Regions from separate parts of the Priestia sp. JSM ZJ58 genome, predicted to be linked through region 2. Evidence: a T-box and tRNA genes for the amino acid it is inferred to sense, from the RefSeq annotation. Region 2 holds a T-box; the other holds one or more tRNA genes.
The links. The T-box of region 2 lies ahead of thrS (threonine--tRNA ligase). A T-box ahead of a tRNA ligase gene usually reads a tRNA of that ligase, here a tRNA-Thr.

Region 1: it encodes a tRNA-Thr, which carries the amino acid that the T-box ahead of thrS (threonine--tRNA ligase) is inferred to sense. The anticodon was not compared.

The regions. Positions count from the first base shown of each region.
Region 1 is NZ_JBISEM010000001.1:964,031-971,357, reverse strand. It holds gene ACH6EI_RS04940 (YwaF family protein) at 1-74, opposite strand, end outside; gene ACH6EI_RS04935 (ABC transporter permease/substrate-binding protein) at 284-1,807, opposite strand; gene ACH6EI_RS04930 (ABC transporter ATP-binding protein) at 1,807-2,757, opposite strand; tRNA gene ACH6EI_RS04925 (tRNA-Thr) at 3,023-3,095, opposite strand; gene ACH6EI_RS04920 (aromatic ring-hydroxylating dioxygenase subunit alpha) at 3,306-4,358, shown strand; gene ACH6EI_RS04915 (DHA2 family efflux MFS transporter permease subunit) at 4,391-5,920, opposite strand; gene ACH6EI_RS04910 (TetR/AcrR family transcriptional regulator) at 6,186-7,106, shown strand; gene ACH6EI_RS04905 (carbohydrate ABC transporter permease) at 7,216-7,327, opposite strand, start outside.
Region 2 is NZ_JBISEM010000001.1:147,518-154,844, forward strand. It holds gene speD (adenosylmethionine decarboxylase) at 1-88, shown strand, start outside; gene ACH6EI_RS00725 (hypothetical protein) at 182-568, shown strand; gene nrdR (transcriptional regulator NrdR) at 812-1,273, shown strand; gene ACH6EI_RS00735 (replication initiation and membrane attachment family protein) at 1,346-2,773, shown strand; gene dnaI (primosomal protein DnaI) at 2,806-3,738, shown strand; gene ytxC (sporulation protein YtxC) at 3,835-4,695, shown strand; T-box leader at 4,756-5,004, shown strand; gene thrS (threonine--tRNA ligase) at 5,048-7,006, shown strand; ribosomal protein L20 leader region at 7,178-7,300, shown strand.

The sequences.
Region 1 (7,327 bases), 820 kb from region 2:
AAAGTTACAAGATGTTCAACTGAAAAAAGCTGAAAAGAATGCTGTACAGGATGACATGTAAAAAATGAATTCATAACGGCGCCTCCTCTCCATCAAAAAACAAATTTGGTACCTTTAGCTTGTTCATAAGACCTCATTTTCATTAACGCTTCTCTCACATTAAAAAGAGATTGAAACATAATGAAAGCTACGTCCACCATGCTAATAAAAAGATCCGAACGATTTATCGTTCGGATCTTCTTTTAACTAAAATAATTTTGTACTAATCTTTTTGTCTTCATTTTTATTTTTTAATTAATCCTTTTTTCAGTAAGAATTGATGAGCGACTTCTTCAGCCGTTTTTCCTTTTGCATTTACTTGATAGTTCATTTCACGCATTTCGTCGTCACTGATTTTGCCACCCAGTTGATTTAAGATCTTTTTCAGTTCAGGGTGCTCTTTTAGTGTATCTTCACGAAGCACAGGCGATCCTTGATACGGAGGGAAGAACTGCTGGTCGTCTTTTAAGACTTTTAAACCAAACTGTTTGATTTCAGGATCCGTTGCGTAAGCATCAAGCATGTTAATATCGCCTTTTTCAACAGCGCGATAGCGAAGCTTCGGCTCCATCGTTTTAATATTCGGGAAAGTAAGGCCATATTCTTTTTGAATGCCTACGTAGCCGTCTTCACGATCTTTAAACTCAAGCGTAAATCCTGCTTTTACTTTATCTGTTGCATTTGCCAAATCTGAAATGGTCGTTAGATTATTTTCTTTGGCAAATTCTTTTGTCACGGTCAATGTGTACGTATTATTAAACTTCATTGGATCTAAATAGACAAGCCCGAATTTCTTTTTAAATCCTTCTTTTGCCTGCTTGTACACCTGTGTTTCATCTTTGTTGTCCGGCTGTTCCTTTAGATGCGTCACAATGGCTGTCCCCGTATATTCAGGGTACAAATCAATTTCCTTGTTACGCAGAGCCTCAAATACAAATACCGTTTTCCCAAGCGACGAACGAAGGTTTACTTTCATATCGGTTTGATCTTCAATTAATTCTTTGTACATATTGATTAAAATATCTTGTTCTGCGCCAATTTTCCCTCCGATAACAAGGTCTGGTTTTGTTGCGCTCATCGCTGCAAACGGAGAAACAAGAATAAGTACTAATACGATGATCATGATGAACGAGCGTTTTTTGGACCCTTTTTTAGCAGAGTGTTCAATCGTTCGCAGAATTCCATCAAAAATAAGCGCTAATAATGCTGCTGGAACGGCTCCTAATAAAATCAAACTATTATCGCTTCGGTCAATACCAAGCAAAATTAAGCTTCCGAGTCCGCCTGCTCCGATAAGAGCCACGATTGTCGCTGTACCAATAATGAGTACCATCGCTGTGCGAATTCCGGCCATAATGACAGGAAGCGCTAGAGGAAGTTCTACTTTGATTAATCGTCTCCACGAGTTCATCCCCATGGCTTTGGATGCTTCAATTAAAGATGGGTCCACTTCTTTGATTCCGGTATATGTATTTCGTACAATAGGAAGAAGCGAATATAAAAACAGTGCAATAACCGCGGGAAAGGTTCCAATTCCGACAAGAGGAATCAGTAATCCTAATAAAGCGAGTGAAGGAATGGTTTGCAGTACGGCTGTTACGCCAATGATCGGTTCAGCAATGCGGTCATGCCTCGTTAAGTACAGTCCAAGCGGCACTGAAATTAATACGGCGATCACAAGAGCCAGTACTGAAATTTGAATGTGTTCAAGAAGAGCTTGAAACAGGGCATCTCCTCGTTGATCTAATAATGCGCTTAGTGCATTCATTACAGCGTTCCTCCTTCTTTCGTTTTATCAGAAAGAAACGCTAATAGAGTTTTGCGCGTTACAACGCCAATGCGTTTGCTCCCTTTTTTCACAGCTATTGCTTCATGGTCGTAAAGGGCGTCCATTGCCTGCTGAACAGTGGCGGTTGAAGCTAGCTCTTCAGTAGGTTCTACGTCTGGCTGTTCACTTTCTTTGACAAACATATCCAATGTCTCAAATAAAGCATTTCCTTGATTTCCAATAAATGTTTTTACAAACTCATTTTTAGGCTTTTGAATGAATTCCTCCGGGGTGCCAACTTGAACAATTTCCCCATCTTTCATCAGGCAGATACGATCTCCAAGCGTCATGGCTTCGCTCATATCATGCGTAACAAACACAAATGTTTTTTTGATTTTTTCTTTTAAGCTAATAACATCTTGTTGAAGCTGTTCGCGGCTTAACGGATCGAGGGCACTAAAGGGTTCGTCCATTAAAATAACGGGGGGATCAGCTGCGAGGGCACGTGCTACACCTACACGTTGCTGCTGGCCACCTGAGAGCTCAGACGGCTTTCGGTTTCGATATTGCTTTGGGTCTAGTCCTACCAAGGTAAGCAGTTCATCAATACGCGTTTTGATTTTGTTTTTCTTCCAATGCTTCATCTCCGGTACAATGGCTATATTCTCAGCAATGGTCATATGAGGAAAAAGAGCAATCTGCTGTAGCACATAACCAATGTTCCAGCGTAGCTCATGTATGTTGTGGTCCGATACGAGCTTATCTTTTATGTATAGTTCTCCTTCGGTAATATCATGAAGACGGTTAATCATTTTTAAGGTGGTTGTTTTCCCACATCCACTCGGACCAATTAAAACGAAAAACTCTCCTTCTTTTATTTCTAGATTAATATTTTTCACGGCGGTCGTACCGTCTGGATATTGCTTTGACACATTCTTAAACGTAATCAAATTATCGTTCACACTCCCTGTTGAAATTTAACCCCTAGTTTCGTGTACCCAATACTTAGAGGCAATAAACATTCTTTTAAGAATATTTCTAAATATGATTCATAAGACATAGTGGAAAAGATACACATGTTTTCTAACAGCCTCCTAATAAGGCTATCAAACTGTTAAAGTTTTCACAAGGCGGGGAAGAATAATTCGGAGAATAAATTTAAAGCCAATCCAAATAAAAAAACCTTCTTTCAACAAGAAAGAAGGTTTTTGAGTATGCTAGCGACAGGGATCGAACCTGCGACCTCTTGCTTACCATGCAAGTGCTCTACCTACTGAGCTACACCAGCGTCTTGGAAAATTATATCACGTTTAAATTTATTTAGGAAGCGCTTTTTTAAATTTTTTTATTGGTATATTCTCTAATTTGCGTCTTCTGAAATTCGCACTTTCTACAAAGTTCCATATTTCATGTTAGAACTTCTTACATAAATTGTGTGAATTTTCTTTTTTTATATTACCCTTAGTAAAAGAGCTTACAAAAGAAGGGAAGAAAATAGATGGAACAACAACCAACCATGACAAAATCAAAAACGGCAACTCCCTACCCAAGAGACTGCACGTTCAGCCTGGAAGATTGGACGACGCTTGCTAAGTATTGGTACCCCGTCGCACGCTGCAGTGATGTAACAGAAAAACCAACGTCCGTAAAATTACTAGATGTAAATCTAGTTTTATACCGCACCACACACAAAGTTGTAGCGGCACGTGATTTATGCGTTCACCGAGGCACCCCGCTTAGCATGGGCTGGGTGGAAGATGATGAAATTGTCTGTCCTTACCACGGCTTCCGCTACGCAACGGACGGCGCATGCACGTCAATTCCAGCTCACCCTGACGCCAACATTTCTCCCCGTCTCTGTATGGCCGTCTATCCAGTTATTGAACGATATGGATTAGTGTGGACGTCCCTGACAGGAGAACAAGATAACCTGCCTTATTTCGATGCGTGGGAGGACCCTGATTTTCAGCAAATTGTTTGTCCGAGCTTTGATATCATGGGTTCAGCCGGTCGTCAAATGGAAGGCTTTTTAGACGTAGCTCATTTTGCTTGGGTTCACACAGACACATTTGGTGATCGAAACAACGCCTTTGTGCCTAAATATAAAGTAAGCGATACAGACTATGGGCTTCATGTAGAATATACGAGCACCGTGAGCAATTATTCCAAAGAACAGCAGCATTTAAATCCAACTGATTTTAAATGGCTTCGCGTCTTTGATGTTTATCCCCCGTTTACAGCTACGCTAAAAGTATACTTCCCAGAAGGCGCAGAGCTGTGGATTATGAATGCAGTCTCTCCTATTTCAGCCCGCGAAACACGTTTATTCGCGCCAATCGCTCGAAACTTTGACAAAGATTCTCCCGTTGAAGGTGTGTATGACTTTAACCTTCGCGTCTTTGACGAAGACCGTGAAATGGTGGAAAACCAAAAACCTGAAGACTTGCCTTTAGACCTGCAGATGGAAGCGCATATTATGGCTGATCAAACGTCCATCGGTTACCGGAAATTATTAAAGAAAATGGGCTTAAGCTTTAGATATACAAGCTAAAAAAATCCCCGCTGTCTCAGCGGGGATTTTTTTTATTTAGCAAACTGCTCGCGTGCTGCTTTTTCCTTTATCACTTCATCTTCACTTGCCGGCGTTGCGCGTTTCATGAAGAATGAAAGAATTAAGGCAACCACCACTAGGACTACTGAGACAGCAAACGCATCGTTAATCCCTTGTACCATTGCCTGCATCCCAATCTGTTCTTTCATTTGAGCTGCCCCGGCTGCGGTTGCATTAGCTGCTCCTGCTCCTGCTCCGCTCATTGCATCTTGAGCGAGCTCTTTTGCATGAGTAGCTGTACGGTTTGACATCACCGTTACTAAAAGAGCCGAACCAATAGCTCCCGATACTTGTTGAAGCGTATTGTTCATCGCAGTACCATGCGGATTAAAACGCTGCGGAAGCTGATTTAATCCGTTTGTCATAACCGGCATCATCACCATAGACATTCCGAACATACGAAGCGTGTAAAGCGTAATGAGCGTTGTATAGGTCGTATCAAGCTCTAAGTTACTGAAGAAATACGTCGTAACGGCTGTAATCGTTAGACCCGTTACAGCCAATGCACGCGCTCCGAATTTATCAAATAATTTTCCGGTAATCGGTGACATCACACCCATTAGCAGCGCACCTGGAAGCATTAGTAATCCTGAATGAAGCGGAGAGATGCCTCGTACCGTTTGAACATAAATTGGCATTAGCAGCATGGCTGAGAATAATGCCATTGTAATTACCATCGAAATCGTTGATGATAAAGCAAACATTGGATATTTAAAAATGCGGAATTCAAGCATCGGTGTTTTAAGCTTGAACTGACGCGTAATAAATAAAATCAGAGCCACAGCTCCTACGATAATGGTACCGTATACTTCCACAGAATCCCAGCCTTTATCCCCTGCTGAGCTAAACCCGTATAGAAGTCCGCCAAATCCAATTGTAGATAGCAAAAGGGATAAAAAATCCAAATTGATTTCCACTTTTTCTTTTTTGTCTTTTAATAGGAAGAAAGCGCCTATTAATACAATGGCTGCGATTGGCGTAACAAGGTGGAACAGCATTCTCCACTCATAGTGTTCAATTAGCCATCCTGATAATGTAGGACCAATTGCCGGAGCAAAAATCATAACTAAACCGAAAATCCCCATCGCAGCTCCGCGTTTTTCTAATGGAAAACTTGTGAGCAATACGTTCATTAAAAGCGGCATCATAATAGCTGCGCCTGACGCTTGAATAATACGAGCGGTTAACAACACAGAAAATACTGGCGAAGCACCTGCAAGTATTGTTCCTGCTGTAAATAAAGTCATCGCCGTTAAAAATAAGCCTCTGACAGAATAGCGCTGAATTAAAAAAGCGGTAGTTGGAATCATAATACCATTCACTAACATATAACCAGTAGAAAGCCACTGGACAGTTGACGTTGTCACATCTAAGTCTTTCATAATAGACGGCAGCGCCACATTTAATAACGTTTCATTCAATAATGAGATAAAAGCGCCAATTAACAAAATAGCAATTATGCCATAAGGCGGCTTTTCCATTTGATTTATCGATCGACTCATTATTGTACCTCCTTATACTTTAGGTTCATTTTTTTAGACACGTGTTCTACATAGAGTATATTATACTGTGAGTTCAATTTATGCAAGTGAAAAATCTTACGTTCACGTTCTTTATTTTCTCAACTTTTTTAGTCCTATAATCCTTTTATACCAATATATTGTCGTGATATCGTTCAGTTTTCTGAAAAGAACATTTGTGTAAACGCTTTAAATCATGTATCATAAAGTTGGACCATGAGTCTAATTTTACATTTAGGTGATAATAATGAATAATCGAAAACAGCAAGTTGTAAAAAATGCACACCATCTCTTCGTTGAAAAAGGATTTCAAGCTACTTCTATTCAAGACATCATTGATTATAGCGGCATTTCAAAAGGAACATTCTACAACTATTTTTCTTCAAAAAATGAATTATTAATCGCTGTTTTTACATGGCTTCATACGACCATTGAACAAGAGCGCAATCAGCTGCTGGTTGGTAAAAGTCTGACCGATGTAGATGTATTTATTAAACAGATCGATGCGCAGATGAAAAACCATCACAAACATAAATTTTTTACGTTACTTGAAGAAGTATTTGTTTCTAATGATCCTGATTTAAAAGCATACATAAAAAAAACCCAGTTCATTGAAGTAAACTGGTTCTACAAACGGTTTATTGATTTATTTGGACAAGAAAAGAAACCTTATCTGCTAGATTGTGCAATTATGTTTCTTGGCATGCTTCACCGCAACTTTCACTATAATTTTATGGTCAACGGTACAAATACTGATCCCCATGAGATTATAACTTACAGCGTTAAGCGTCTGCTTCCTCTTGTAGACGAAGTAGCAAGTTCAGGAGACATTTTGCTCGATCCGCAAACGATCAAAGAATGGCTTCCATCTTGCCCAAATACTAAAAATCAAATAGAACAGGACATTTCCGCAGCACTTATCGATTTAAAAAAGCAAGCTCACAAACAATTTACGGATGAATTCGAACGTCAAAAATGCACAGAGCTTATTAGTTTTATTGAAGAAGAGATGTTTAAACAATCGAATCCACGCAAGTTTGTTGTGGATAGTGCCCTTCATTCATTAAAGCAGCTGCCTGTTAACAACCGTAAAACGAACCTAGAGGAACTGCAAACGATGATTGATCAGTATGTGAGTGAACTTCAATCAACAGCTAGAAGCAACTAAACATATGAAATTCACGCTCACCATAACAACAAAAAACGAACGATTATGATTTTTTAATTAATCGTTCGTTTGTAATTCCAACTAAAATACTTTTATCCCAGCCTCTTTTTTATTTTCCTCCAGTAAACGAAATTCCTTTAATGAAATATTTGTTAAAAAACGCATAAATGAGCAAAATTGGAAGTGTAAAAACCATGGAAGCTGCCATAATATAGTTCCAA
Region 2 (7,327 bases):
TCTAAGTGCACAGACACGTGAAACAATTGAATTACCACGTGGAATGGGTCCTGTTCAGGTAAAACAAACTAAAGCGAATGCACTTTAATAGTGTCGATTGATTACGTAAGTTAAGAGGTGTATTACACACCTCTTTTTAGTATATAAATTTTTAATATGCAAAAACAAAGGGGATAACAACATGGGGGTAGTACAAGTAGTTAAATCTTTATTTTCTAATCATGTAGAAACAAGCGATCGTCATTCAGATCCGACTCTAAAAACGCATTATTACAAAACAACGGCTGGGAATGCATTTAAGCAAGTTCATGAAATGTTGAAGCATATGCAAGGGATAGAGATACTTGCTGCGTATGAAGAGCGAGGAGAAATTAGCTTAAACGTTGTAAAAGGAAGAAAAGCTTTTGTTGTGATTACCATTATTAGCGTACGTCCTCTTGAAACCGCTATCGATTTTTCTGCTACAACAGAGTCAAAAGTGGTGCCAGTTGATTTTGGTTTTAGCAAAGAACTTGTACGTACGCTTTATAAGAGCTTTGATCAAAAACTTATTCCTCTTTCTTCGTAAGTTCCTTATCATTTTTGAATTTCAGGAAATAAAATGGGGAAATTCCTTTTCCTTTACTTGTATTCAAGCCTTGTTTTCTATAAGATGGAATAAAGTAAATCCTTTAATATAGCATCGTGTTTGATAAAGGAAATGATGATGACAATCATAATAAATGGCGAATAGCCGGCTAACATAGATGAAAATTAACTTATATGAGAGAAAATAAAAAGAAAAACAAGGTTTATTATTGGAGCTGAGAATATGAAGTGCCCATCCTGTCATTACAATGGAACGAGAGTGCTGGACTCGCGCCCTGTAGAAGAAGGCCGCTCTATTCGTAGAAGACGTGAATGCGAAGAGTGTCACTATCGTTTTACAACTTTTGAGAAAGTAGAAGAACTTCCGTTAATTGTTGTAAAAAAAGATGGAGCGAGAGAAGAGTTCAGCAAAGACAAAATCCTTCGAGGGTTAATTAAGGCGTGTGAAAAACGCCAAGTAAGCTTAAAACAACTGGAAGATACCGTACACGATATTGAAACAGAGCTGCGCAGTCAGGGTACATCAGAGGTGCAGTCAGATGTGGTAGGAGAAATGGTGATGGAGCGATTAGCTGCTATCGATGAAGTCTCTTATGTTCGATTTGCTTCTGTATACCGACAATTTAAAGACATCAATGTATTTATTGATGAATTAAAAGATTTAATTAAGAAGGAACGACTGTAAAAGAGCTATTGAAGTATTCTTTAGGCTCTTTTTTTGTCATTTCTATTACTTTAAAAGTAGGTAGGGAACGACATGAAAGAACAACATTGGAAAGAAATGATACCGGTCGATCGTTATGTTGTTCGTTCGAACGGCATACTGCAGGAATACGACCGAAGGATTTTAACCATGCTCTATCAGCCGCTGGTGGGCACGACGTGTTTTGGTTTGTATATGACGCTATGGAGCGAGCTGGAACAAGATCGTTTATGGGGAAAAGAGTCTACACATCATCATCTAATGTCGATGATGCAAATTAATTTGAAAGCTATTTACCATGAGCGGTTAAAATTAGAAGGCATTGGTTTGTTAAAAACATATATTAAGGAAGAAGATGATGTTCGTGTGTTCATTTATGAGCTCATTCCTCCTCTTACGCCCCATCAGTTCTTTAACGATGGTGTGTTAAATGTATATTTATATAACCGACTAGGAAAATCCATCTTTCAAAAAGTAAAAAATTATTTTTCGGATTCACTCGTGGATGACCAATCGTTCAAAGATGTGACGCATTCATTTAACGATGTATTTAAATCAGTTAAAGCAACGGAGCTGGCTCCAAGTTTTCAGTCTGAAAGCAAGGATGTATTTTCTCCTGATGCTCAGACGGACTTTATGGATTCTTCAAACCGTGCTTCTATTGAGATGAGCCCGGATTCCTTTGATTTTGATTTATTTTTAGCAGGCCTAACAGATTCAATGATTTCGAAAAGGTCCATTACATCTAAAGTAAAACAAGCAATTGAAAAGCTAGCTTTTTTATATGGTATCGATCCTCTTCAAATGAAAAATGTGGTGCTCGATTCGCTAAATGAGAACGATCAAGTTGATATTGAATTGCTTAGAAAAGCAGCACAGTCCTTTTACCAATTTGAAAATGGAGAAGCACTTCCAAATCTAAGCGAACAAATTCAGCCGCCTATGCTTCGCACTATGCAGGAAAAGCAGCCGCAGACGAAAGAAGAGCAGCTCATTCAACAGCTTGAAGTGACTTCTCCTCGACAGCTTTTGATCGAGTTTTCCGGGGGAGCAGAGCCTTCAAAAGCAGATTTGCAAATGATTGAAGAAGTGATGTTTAATCAAAAGCTTTCACCAGGGGTAGTAAATGTTCTAATTTACTATGTTATGCTAAGATCCGATATGAAATTATCTAAGAGCTATGTAGAGAAAATTGCTGGACACTGGGCGCGCAAAAAGGTACAAACTGTTCAAGATGCCATGAATTTAGCTAAAAATGAACAGAAAGAATATCAAAACTGGACCGAAGCAAAGCAAAATAAAAAAACGGCCGGACGAAAAATTGTGCGTAAAGAAATGGTGCCAGAGTGGCTGAGCGATGAAGAAAAAGAAGAGAAAAAGCAGCCTTCAAAAGAAGTGGACGGATTTGAAGAAGAAAAACGAAAGCTACAAGAAGAGCTCAAGCAGTTAGATCAAGAGCTAAAACAAAAGCATAAAGAATAAAAAGCAGGTATGATAGAGATGAGGTGAAAAAGATGAAGCCTATCAATGATTCACTAAATCAGTTAGTGAACAAAAAAGATTTTAAAGCACGCTTAGAAGCATTAAGAAACAGTATCCTGTCTAATCCTGAAGTTAAAACATTTTTGCAAGAGCATCGCCGTGAGTTAGATGAGCAAATGGTCGACCGAGGCCTGATGAAGATGCATGAATTTATCGACCAAAGCAAATGCTGTGACAAGTGTCCTTCTCTGCAAAGCTGTGTCAACATGGTGAAAGGATACCACCCTCAGCTGGTTGTAAAAGGCCGTAATATTGATTTGCAATATGAACGCTGTCCTAGAAAAGTACAAGAAGATGAGCGAAAAGAACAAGAATCTTTTATTCAGTGTATGTACGTGCCGAAAGAAATTTTACAGGCAACAATGTCTGATATTGAAATTGAGCAGGGAAGATTTGAAGCGATTAAACTAGTAAGAGATTTTGTGCGAGAATATGAGCCAAACAAGAAAATGAAAGCTTTATATTTACACGGTTCGTTTGGTGTGGGAAAAACGTATTTTCTTGGAGCAATTGCCAATGCGTTAGCCGAAAAGAAAGTGAAATCTACCATTCTGTATGTTCCGGAGTTTTTGCGTGAGTTAAAAGGTTCGTTTCAAGATCAAAGCTTTAATGAGAAAATAGAGTATGTCAAAAAAGTACCGGTTCTTATGCTTGATGATCTCGGAGCAGAATCCGTAACGAGCTGGATGCGAGACGATGTGCTCGGAACCATTTTACAATTCCGCATGCTCGAAAATTTGCCGACATTTTTCAGCTCGAATTTAAATTTTAAAGAGCTTCAACATCATTTGACTTATACCCAAAGAGGCGAGCAGGAAGAGCTCAAAGCCGCTCGTGTCATGGAACGAATTAAGTCTCTAGCCATTCCTGTTGAAATGAATGGAGAGAATAAACGAAATAGATGAGCAGGTCGTTTTACATTTCTTGTAACGACTTGCTCATTTTTTTGCGTGTTGCCCCATATACATTAATAAAGCGTGTCCAAAGGGGGGCTATGAGGAATGAAAATATTCTTTAAATATGTAGAAGACGCAGTCGTTGTATATGAGTCTTTATGCGCGAAGCAAAGCGCTTTATCATATGGTTCACAGTGCTTGAAGCTGGTGAATAATCAGCTTTTAGTTATTGATGAGACATACAATCGAGAGGCCATTTTACAAGACATGGTGATACCTGTATTAACGCACGTGATTTTAAAAAAGAAAGAAAAAAAGATGATGGTAAACATATTAAAAGAACAATTTTTTTATTCGGAAGAGGAAGAGCAAGATTTGCTGCTTCAAATTATGGGGGGGATTATGGAAGGAGAGAGAGACGAAATTCCGCAAAAAATATTTTCTCTTCCAAGAGAATTGCTTATCCGCCAGGCGCTTCAAGACTTCTTCATTCATAATGTAACATTCACCTTTGAGTCTTTTCTCCAATTCCGTTTAAAAGAATATCAAGATCGGCTGCGCTATTATGCTGAGCTGGCGATTGATGAATATAAGCTTGAACAAGACTATCAAATTCTTATTCATCAGCTGCGTCAAGCGGCTAACGAAAGACAGTCATCTACCGGTGATGTGTACGTGATGCACTTGAATAAAAACAAGTTTGTATTGTACGACCACAACCGTAGATATGTTCCTGAACGTGAATGTGCAGCTCTAGCAGAGGCCTTTTTATCTAAACAAGAATCATTATACATAGACTCGACTATTATCGCGCCTTTGCTAAGTTTATCTCCAGCTGGTATTCATCTGTATAGCGACGAGCATGACCATGATTTTGTTTACACCATTCAAAATATCTTTCAAGAAAAAGTGATGTTATACGAAAAAAATGAATTTCCGTTTGATCAAAAGCAAAATATAACGTGAAAGGTTGATTTCTATTTTGAAAATGAATATAATAAATGCATATTGAAAAACAGCTATATGTTACAAGTTATGATGAGGACATGAGTGTATATTTACGGTTTGTAGAGAGGGAGATCCAGGCTGAAAATCTCCTAACACGGAATATATCCTTACCACCTCTAAACTTCAGTAGTAAACGAGCAGAGCCTCTAGTAATTACTGACGGAATTTCCGTTATAAAACCTCGAGCCGCTTCGGGTTCTTTGGGTTATCCAAGATACGAAGAGGAAACAAGGGTGGTACCGCGTGTATACACAACTCGTCCCTTTTTATAAGGGACGAGTTTTTTGTTTTTACAAAAAGTTTATTAGTTATGTTAAAGGAGTGGAAAGTTGTGTCAGAAGTAATCAAAATGACATTTCCTGATGGAGCTGTTAAAGAGTATCCAAAAGGATCATCAACAGAAGATATTGCGGCTTCTATTAGCCCGGGATTAAAGAAAAAAGCATTAGCAGGCAAAGTAAACGGCGAGCTGCTGGATTTACGTACGCCAATCGAACAAGATGGCAGTCTTGAAATCATTACGCAAGATGCTCCTGAAGCGCTTGAAATTATGCGCCATAGTACAGCGCATTTAATGGCTCAAGCAATCAAACGTTTATACAAAGATGTAAAAGTACAGCTAGGTGTAGGCCCGGTTATCGAAAATGGGTTTTACTATGACATCGATATGGAAGAATCAATTACTCCTGAAGATTTAGGTAGAATTGAAAAAGAAATGAAAAAAATCGTTAATTCAAATATTGAAATTGAACGAAAAGAAGTTTCTCGTGAAGAAGCCATTCAACTTTTTAAAGAAGTTGGCGATGAACTAAAGCTTGAATTGATTGATGCGATTCCAGCAGGTGAAAAGGTGACGATTTACCAACAAGGCGAATTCTTTGATCTTTGCCGAGGTGTGCACGTGCCGTCAACAGGCAAAATTAAAGAGTTTAAACTATTAAGCGTAGCAGGTGCTTATTGGCGCGGAGACAGCGACAATCAAATGCTGCAGCGTATTTACGGTACAGCATTCTTTACAAAAGCAGATTTAGACGAGCATCTTCGTCTTCTTGAAGAAGCAAAAGAACGTGACCACCGTAAACTTGGTAAAGAGTTAAACTTATTTACAAATTCTCAAAAAGTAGGACAAGGTCTTCCTTTATGGCTTCCAAAAGGTGCGACGATCCGCCGTATTATCGAGCGTTATATCGTAGATAAAGAAGTAAGCCTTGGTTATCAGCACGTTTACACGCCGGTGCTTGGAAGTGTAGAACTTTACAAAACGTCTGGTCACTGGGAGCACTATCAAGATGACATGTTCCCTGCAATGGAAATGGATAACGAAGACCTGGTTCTTCGTCCAATGAACTGTCCTCATCACATGATGGTGTACAAACAAGGTATTCACAGCTATCGTGAGCTTCCAATCCGTATTGCTGAACTTGGAACAATGCACCGCTACGAAATGTCAGGAGCATTATCAGGACTTCAGCGCGTTCGAGGCATGACGTTAAATGATGCACATATCTTTGTACGTCCGGATCAAATCAAAGAAGAATTTATTCGTGTGGTTCGCTTAGTTGAAGCGGTTTATAAAGATTTTGGATTTGAAAATTATTCATTCCGTCTATCTTATCGTGATCCTGAAGATACAGAAAAATACTTCGATGATGATGCAATGTGGGAAAAAGCACAAAGCATGTTAAAAGATGCAATGGATGAGCTTGACCTCGATTATTATGAAGCTGAAGGCGAAGCGGCATTCTACGGTCCAAAACTAGATGTTCAAGTTAAAACAGCTCTTGGTAAAGAAGAGACGCTATCTACGGTTCAATTGGATTTCTTACTTCCTGAACGCTTTGATTTAACGTATGTAGGGGAAGACGGAAAACAGCATCGACCTGTTGTTATTCACCGCGGCGTGGTGTCAACAATGGAACGTTTTGTCGCTTTCTTAATCGAAGAATACAAAGGAGCTTTCCCAACGTGGTTAGCACCTGTACAAGTTCAGGTGATTCCAGTATCACCTACGGTTCATCTTGAGTATGCAAAAGAAGTGCAAGAACAGCTTCAGCTTGCGGGTATTCGTGTGGAACTTGATTCTCGCGATGAGAAAATTGGCTATAAAATTCGTGAGGCTCAAATGCAAAAAATTCCTTACATGCTTGTTGTAGGGGATAAAGAAGTAGAAGATAAAGCAGTAAACGTACGTAAATATGGTGAGCAGAATTCAGAAACAGTGGATTTCCAAGCCTTTTTACAAAATGTAAAAGCAGAAGCATCTCGTTAATGAAAAAAGCAGAGAATTGAAATTCTCTGCTTTTTTATCTAACATTTATAAAAAACTGTTGCATAAATGGTTTTCCTTTGATACAATAATTTTTGTTGTGAAAAAAGAACGAAATCATTGACTTTTGTCTTTGTTGATACTATAATAGCTTAAGTAATTGAATACTTGTTTATACAGAAGAAGAAGCACCCGCTTCTCACCTGAGTGACGCATAAAGCAGTTAGCAGGTACATCGTATCTTAATTAAAACGATAGAAGTGTGGGTGCAGTATGTACTCACACTTTTTTGTGTGAGTTAATAATCGGTCTAAGCAAGCGTAT